DNA from 2 places in the Myxococcus guangdongensis genome. Region 2 is predicted to be linked to the other one. Evidence: riboswitches for the same ligand, from Rfam matches in the RefSeq annotation. Region 2 holds a riboswitch; the other holds the start of a gene.

Evidence for each region. Region 2 has a riboswitch for cobalamin ahead of LXT21_RS31495 (aminotransferase family protein). Riboswitches for the same ligand answer to the same signal wherever they lie in the genome.
Region 1: linked by a shared signal. The riboswitch ahead of LXT21_RS11865 (hypothetical protein) and the one ahead of LXT21_RS31495 (aminotransferase family protein) in region 2 are both predicted to bind cobalamin.

The regions. Positions count from the first base shown of each region.
Region 1 covers NZ_JAJVKW010000003.1:587,732-591,519, reverse strand. The annotation lists gene LXT21_RS11875 (QcrA and Rieske domain-containing protein) at 1-97, opposite strand, end outside; gene LXT21_RS11870 (cell surface protein) at 94-828, opposite strand; gene LXT21_RS11865 (hypothetical protein) at 825-2,240, opposite strand; cobalamin riboswitch at 2,390-2,606, opposite strand; gene LXT21_RS11860 (MXAN_6577-like cysteine-rich protein) at 2,626-3,788, opposite strand, start outside.
Region 2 covers NZ_JAJVKW010000012.1:41,503-45,290, reverse strand. The annotation lists gene LXT21_RS31500 (MDR family MFS transporter) at 1-1,515, opposite strand, end outside; cobalamin riboswitch at 1,698-1,912, shown strand; gene LXT21_RS31495 (aminotransferase family protein) at 2,178-3,542, shown strand; gene LXT21_RS31490 (aldehyde dehydrogenase family protein) at 3,539-3,788, shown strand, end outside.

The sequences.
Region 1 (3,788 bases), on a different contig from region 2:
CCCGCCACTCGCCGCCGCACCCCACGCCCAGCGCGGCCAGGGCACAGCCGCCCCGGGCCAGCGTGAGGAGCGCGGCGCGGCGGTCCAGGTCGGTCATGGCGCGGCGGGCAACGACACGCCGTTCACCACGGCGACACCGTCCAGATCGAAGCCCGCGGACGTGCCCGCCGAGCCGTTGGTGCCCGCGTCGACGATGCGCACGTAACGCGCCCGGGCGAGGCCCACGGTGGCCAGGTCGAACCCGTCCCCCCCGGCCACGGCGGGGTCCGTGGCGCTGATGCCGGCGGCGGGGTTGGCCGTGACGGGACGCACGCCCGCGCAGCCCGGGTAGTTGTTCGTCGCGTCCGAGGGGGCGCAGGGGAACTCGTGCCACTGCACGCCGTCGTCGCTCACCGAGACGCGTCCCCGCTCGGTGAAGGCGCGCGGGCCTCCCGCGATGAGGAACGGGTTCTCGAAGACGAGCAGGTCCACGCCCGGGCCGTCGACCACCGCGATGTCCGTGAAGCGCAAGGTGATGGAGCCGCCCTTGCCCAGCGAGAGGACATCCAGCGACCCGCTGTCCAGCCCCGCGCCCACCGGGGCGCCCAGGACGATGGACGGGAAGCGGTCCTGCCCGAAGCCCGCGCCGGGGCCGGGCAGGTACTCGACCACCTCGTCCGCGTACGGGTCCGCGGGCCGCGAGGGGCTCGCGTCGGTGCCCGAGTCACCGGGCCCCGCGTCCTCGTCCGTGGGCGCGGGGGGAGCCTCGTCCCCGCCGCACGCGGACAGGCTCAGCGCCAGGGCGAACAGCGCGCCCCGGCCGAGCCCGTGGAGGGCGCGCGTGTTCACGGGGCCACCTGGAGGCGCACCAGGCGCCGGCCGTTGCGGTCGGACACGCCGACGAGCACGTCGGAGCCGAGCGGCTCCAGCATCGTCACCGAGGTGCACTGGTTGACGTAGCCGAGCACGGGCACGCGCGCGCCCACCGTCACGGCGTCGCCCGTGCCGACGGACAGCGCGTAGCGGGACACGTCGGTGCTCACGAAGTTGAAGTCCGCGTCGTAGCCACCACGGTTGATGGCGACGCCCGAGCCGAAGGCACCCGCGCCGTTGAAGTCGCTGCCCACGTCGATCTTCGCCTGGGCGCCCAGGTCCAGCGGCGTCCCGCTGGTGATGGCCGCGGAGACGGTGGCGGGCGCCACGCCGTAGATGACGTTGACGAAGTTGCCGTCGAAGTAGCCCAGCGCGGCGATGCCGTTGGACGTCACGGCGGTGAAGCCGCTGGCCACCGCGTCACCCTGCGGGAAGTTGGCCACGCGCACCGCGCTCGTGGGGTCCGTGGACGTCACCAGGCCGTAGACGGCCAGGTCGGTGCCGGGCAGCGTGCCCAGGCCGCCACCGTTGACGAGCACCGCGCTCAGCGCTCCGCTCCAGAAGGCCGCGGCCGAGTAGTTCTTGGGCGCGACGACGTAGTTGGAGTTGGCCGGCGTCACCAGGTCATACGCCGCGACGTTGCCCGGAGCGCCCGTGGAGCCCAGCGTGTAGCCGGTGAAGACGCTCGTGCCGTCGTTGATGACGTAGCCGCCCGGATACACGGCCGCGGAGCCGTCCCGGTCCGCCTGGGTGACGATGTCGAAGAGCTTCGTGGTGCCGGGCTGGAGGTTCGGCCAGGTGCCCAGCGAGAACAGCCCGGCCTCCTTGCCACGACCCTGGATGCCGTAGAAGGCATAGGTGGGGCCCGGAGAGGCGCCGAGCGCGAGGATGTCCGCGGACAGGGGCGCGGACTCGGCGGCGACGAAGCCGGGCTGGAGCACGAGCGTGCCCAGCTTCGGGTCCAGCGGAACCGTCGCGCAGTCGACAACCACCGGACCCGCATCCGGCTGTCCCGCGTCGGGCGTACCCGAGTCCGGCTGTCCCGCGTCGGGCGTACCCGAGTCCGGCTGTCCCGCGTCGGGCGTCCCCGAGTCCGGCTGACCCGCGTCGGGCGTGCCCGAGTCCGGCTGTCCCGCGTCGGGCGTGCCCGAGTCCGGCGTGCCCGCGTCGGGCGTCGGGGTGGTGGGGATGGGCTCGGTCTCGCACTTCTCGTCGACGCAGACCCACTGCTGTCCCGCGGGGGGCTCGCCGTTGTCGGCGCGGCAGTCGAACTGATCGACACACTCCGGGTTGCAACCGGTGCCGAGCAGGGCCACGGCGAAGGAGGCCACGGCCAGTGATGCGGACTTCATCCAGGGCTTCACGCGCTTCGATTCAGCCGTCTTCATCTGCGTCCTCGTCCCTCTCGCCCCCACGGGCGGGTGGGCTTCCAGGAGGACGCGGTCGAAGGCGGTCACCCAAGCACCTCAGGGTGCACGGATGGAAAGGCTGACGCCTCCGCCGCCTCCCCTCGGAGGCCTCGGTGATGTCCGTGCCCAAGGGGCACGGGTCCACGGCAGGTTTTCGGACTCGCAGGCGCGGGAGCCCCGGAGGGCGCCCACCTAATGGCCGTCGCTTCCCAGTCCCGGGAGGGACCAGTGCTTCACATGACGGCGGTCGTTCCTGCACACCGCTGCGGGGCAGTCCCGGATTCGCACCGGGTTCCCTAGAGCCGCCGTGGTTCTCACGACGGCACCGAGGACGCGGCCGGGATATGGCGGGTGACAGGCATTGTCAATGGAGCGCGGTGACGTCGATGGCGTTGGACACGGGGCGTCGGGGGTCCACCGGGCACGCCTCGAGCGCGGGGCCCTTCGCGGTGGGCGTGGAGTAACCCCTGCGCTCGGTGAGGGTGCCATCGCCGACTTCCACGACGAAGACGCGCCCCGCGTTGGTGTCCGCCAGGTACACCGCGCCCCGGGACACGGCGAAGCGGCTGGCCACGGACAGCATGCAACCCGGTGCGCCGGGCTGACACCCAGGATTCAGCGCGTAGGACGCCACGGGCACGTCGTTCTTCACCAGCACCAGGCCCGTGGAGCGCACGGACGTGGCGATGTAGCCATTGGCCGTGTCGTAGATGGCCTCACCGATGCAGGCAACCACGAGCTGGTCACCGACGGCTTCCACGTAGCCCGCGTTGAGGCAGCGCTCCTTGCCCAGGTCGATGGCGCTCACGGCGCCGGTGGCGGGGTCGATGCGCGCGAGCATGCCGGGCCCGTTGGGGCGGTAGTCATTGGCGGGGTTGAGGTTGGTGAGGGCCACGTACACGTGGGTGCGCGTCGCCGCGACCGAGAACGGCAGGGGCATGGAGCCGCTGCTGTCGAAGGGCTTCAGGTCCAGGCCGGTGAGCGACAGGGTGTCCACCTTGCGCGGCTGCGTGGGGTCGGAGATGTCCACGCGCGCCACGGCGTTGCCGTGCTGGAAGTTGGAGCTGCCGGTGCCGAAGAGCGGGATGTAGAGCAGGTTGCCGAAGCGCGCGAGTGCCTGGGGGCTGGTGTTCGGCCCCAGGTTCAACTGACCCACGGTGCGCAGGCCCAGGCCGTTGCCGTGGGCTGCGCCGTCGCGGCGGAGCACCTGGAGCGTGTTGTTCACCGAGTCGATGACGTACACGTGCGGCGGGTCCACGAGGATGTCATTGGGGGAGCCGGACACGACGCCCAACGAGTCCTCCTCCACGAGCGCGCCCAGGTTGCCGCCGGGGGCCTGGAGCAGCTTGCCGTTGGTCATGTCCGCGCCGAGCACGAAGCCATCCCAGGACGCGAGCGCCTGGATGCCCGCGCCGAACTCACGGCGAGGTCCGAGCTGGTCCGTCCCCGCCTGGATGCCCACGAGCTGACCGTTGGTGAAGCACGCGGCCACCACGTCGTAGGTGCAACGCCCGGCGCGGCAGGACT
Region 2 (3,788 bases):
AAGAGTCTTCCGCTCGGCCTCCAACTCCGCGCGCACGCGCTCCTTCACCTTCTCCGCCTGGAAGGCCGACTGTGCCGGGCCCGCCTCGCTTCCCCCAACACCCGGCACCGCGGAGGCCAGCTCCGCGCGCAGCTTCGGCGGCAGCCCCTCCGTGGCGCTCGCCACACGGGTGCCCAGTTGATGCGACAGCGTCGTCGCGAACACCGCGCCCAACAACGCCACACCCAACGTCATCCCCAGCTGACGGAAGAACGTGGCCATCGCCGTGGCCACGCCGATGCGCTGCGGTGACACCGCGTTCTGGATGGCCAGCGTGTAGAGCGGAATCGACGGTCCCAGGCCCACGCCGACCAGGACCATCTTCACGGTGACCTCCGTCTGCGTCGACGTGGGCGTCAGCGTGAACCCCATCACCGTGAAGCCCACCATCAACACCCCCAGCGAGCCCAGCATCAGCCCCTTGTACCGGCCGATGCGCGACACCAGTTGCCCGCTGAGCACGTTGCCCGCCACCACGCCCAACGTCAGCGGTGTCAGCGTCAGCCCCGAGTGCGTGGCCGACAGCCCCACCACGTTCACCATGAACAACGGCAGGAACACCACGCCCGACAGGAACACCGCGCCGATGATGAACACCGCCACGTTCCCCAACGCGAACGTCCGGTCCTGGAACAGCTTCAAGTCCAACAGCGGCTCCTGCGCCCGCGTCTCCTCGCGCAGGAACAACACCGTCCCCATCGCCGCGAGCGCGAACAACCCCAGCACCTGCCACGAACCCCATGCCCATCCTCCACCGTGCGCCACCTGCTCCGCGCCACGTCCCAGGCTGAGCGCGAGCAACAGCGGCACCACCGCCAGCGCCAGCAGCACCGCGCCCGTCACATCCAGCTTCCCGCGCGAGGCCCCCGGAGGCTTGAGCGCCGGCATGCGCAAGAGCACGAGCGCGAGCGCCACCGCGCCCACCGGCAGGTTGATGAAGAACACCCAGTGCCATCCCAGCCGGTCCGTGATGAAGCCCCCGGCCAGCGGCCCCACCACGCTCGACAGACCGAACATCGCGCCGAACAGGCCCTGGTACTTGCCTCGCTCGCGCGGCGGATAGAGGTCCGCCACCACCGACAGCGACGCGGTGAAGAGCGCCGCGCTGCCCACTCCCTGCACCGCGCGATACAGGATGAGCGTCAGCGTCGAGCGCGACACGCCGCACAGGAAGCTGCCCAGCAGGAACACGATGATTCCCGCCGCCAGCACCGCGCGCCGGCCCAAGAGGTCCGACAGCTTCCCCCACACGGGCACCATCATCGTCGACGCGACCAGGTACGACGTCGTCAGCCACGGATAGAGCGCCGGAGAGATGCCCAGGTCCGCCTGGATGGAGGGGCCCGCCGTGGCCACAATCGTCTGGTCCAGCGCCGCGAGCAGCAGCCCGAGCAGCGCACCCGACATCGTGAACACCTTCTGTGCGCGGGTGAACGTGAAGGGCGCGGCAGCGGTGGTCGCGGCGGACGGAGCCATAGTCTCGGGGCGTCCTCCGACGCGGAGGGCCACCGATGAAGGTGACGCCTGCGCACGGGATGCGCCAGCGCTCATGCACGGCAGGTTGCTCGTCGAACATCCGTGAGCGCACAGCGGACGTCGCGTCCATGCGCGTCGAGCGCGCACCGGCGCTTCGCTTGACAGTCCGAAGAGGCGAACAGTACATACCGCCCCATGTTGGTGCCCGGACCTCGGTCCGAGCTTAAAAGGGAACCCGGTTCGATTCCGGGGCTGCCCCGCAGCGGTAAGTGAGAACGAGCCTCGTCATCCGCACTGGTTCCCTCGGGGAGCTGGGAAGCGACGAGTCGTAGGAAGCCGGCCCTCAAAAGCCGAAGCGCTCACGAGCCCGAAGACCTGCCCGCATCCGGCCGTGGGAGAAATCCACGGACGGTTTCGACCTGGAGCCGCGTGGGACGGCCGGAAGGTTCGAGCGGCGCTCGTGCCTCGACGGGCCCTCACGCACGCTCGACTTCTCCGACCTCCATCCCCCGTGTCTCCAGTCGCCCGTGGGGGCGAAGGTCGGTCCGTGGGCTCCAGTCGGAGCCTGGTGTGCGCTCACGCGTGCATCGCGACTGCCCTTCTTCCACGCGGGAGCCCTGTCGGGCGACCTCCGGTCGTCCGCGCTGCGTGGAGGACGGACGATGCGGGAAGAAGCCAGGCACACGGTGCGCTACCCCCAGGGGAACGTGCTGCTGCGCAATCTCGCGCGCGACTTCCCCGTGGTGACGCACGGTCAGGGCGTCCACCTCTTCGACGCGAGCGGCAAGCGCTACCTGGACGCCTCCGCCGGCGCGCTCGTGGCCAGCGTGGGCCACGGCAACCGCGAGGTGGCGGACCGCATCCACGAGCAGCTCCTGCGCGTCGCCTACGTCAACGGCACCCACTTCACCACCGACGTCACCGAGGAGCTCGCCTCGCGCCTGTGCGCCCACGCGCCCCAGGGGCTCACGCGCGCCGCGTTCCTCGGCTCGGGCTCCGAGGCGGTGGAGGCCGCGGTGAAGTTCGTCCGCCAGCTCTGGGTGGAGCGAGACGAGCCCCAGCGCGGCAAGGTCATCGCGCGCGTGCCCGGCTACCACGGCAACACGCTGTACGCGCTCTCGCTGTCGGGCCGGCCCCACTACAAGACCTTCTTCGGCCCCATGCTGGCGGAGGTCGTCACCACGGCCGCGCCGTACCCGTACCGCTCCGGCCTGGAGGACTACGCGCGCGACGGCGCCGAGCACTACGCGCGGCTGCTCGAGGAGACGATTCGCCGCGAGGGCCCGGACACCATCGCCGCCTTCATCGCGGAGCCCGTCATCGGCTCGTCCGCGGGCGCGTCGCCTCCGCCGCCCGGCTACTTCGAGCGCGTGAGCGCCGTGTGTCGCGAGTACGGCATCCTCACCATCGCCGACGAGGTGATGTGCGGCTGTGGTCGCACCGGCCGCTTCTTCGCCAGCGACCTCTACGGCTTCACGCCGGACGTGCTGGTGCTCGGCAAGGGCATCAGCGGGGGCTACGCGCCCTTGAGCGCGCTGCTCATCCGCGAAGAGCACCTGGAGGAGCTGCGCCGGGGCTCGGGCGGCTTCATGCACGCGCAGACGTACCTCCAGGCGCCCGCGATGACGGCGGCGGGGCTGGCGGTGCTCGACTACTACGAGCGGCACGACCTGGTGGCCCACGCCGAGCGCGTGGGCGCGCACCTCCAGCGACGGCTGCGCGAGGCGCTGGGCACGCTGCCGCACGTCGGCTCCGTGCAGGGCGTGGGGCTGATGGCCGGCATCGAGCTGGTCGAGGACATCGCGAGCAAGCGCCCCTTCCCGCGCGCGCGCAAGGTCATCGAGCGACTGCTCGCGGCGCTGTTCGAGCGAGGGCTCGTCCTCTGGTCCAACACGGGCCACGCGGACGGGACGAACGGGGACCTGCTCATGGTCGGCCCCCCGCTGGTCATCACCGAGGCGGAGGTCGACGAGCTGGTCGACACGCTCGCCCGCGGCATCCACCACTTCTTCCAGGAGGCGTCATGAGTTTCCGCATCACCTACTCGGTGCTGGAGGCGGACCTGTCCGCGCTGCACGCGCAGTTCGACGAGGCGCTCACCGCCGTGCGCTCGAAGCTGGGCGGAGAGCTGCCGTCGTGGCTCGGGGGCGAGGCGTTCCGGAGCGGAGACCTGCTTCAGAGCCGCAACCCGGCGCGGCCGGACGAGGTGCTCGTGTCCGTGCACCGCACGCCCGTGGCCGAGGTGGACCGGGTGGTGCGCGTGGCGCGCGAGG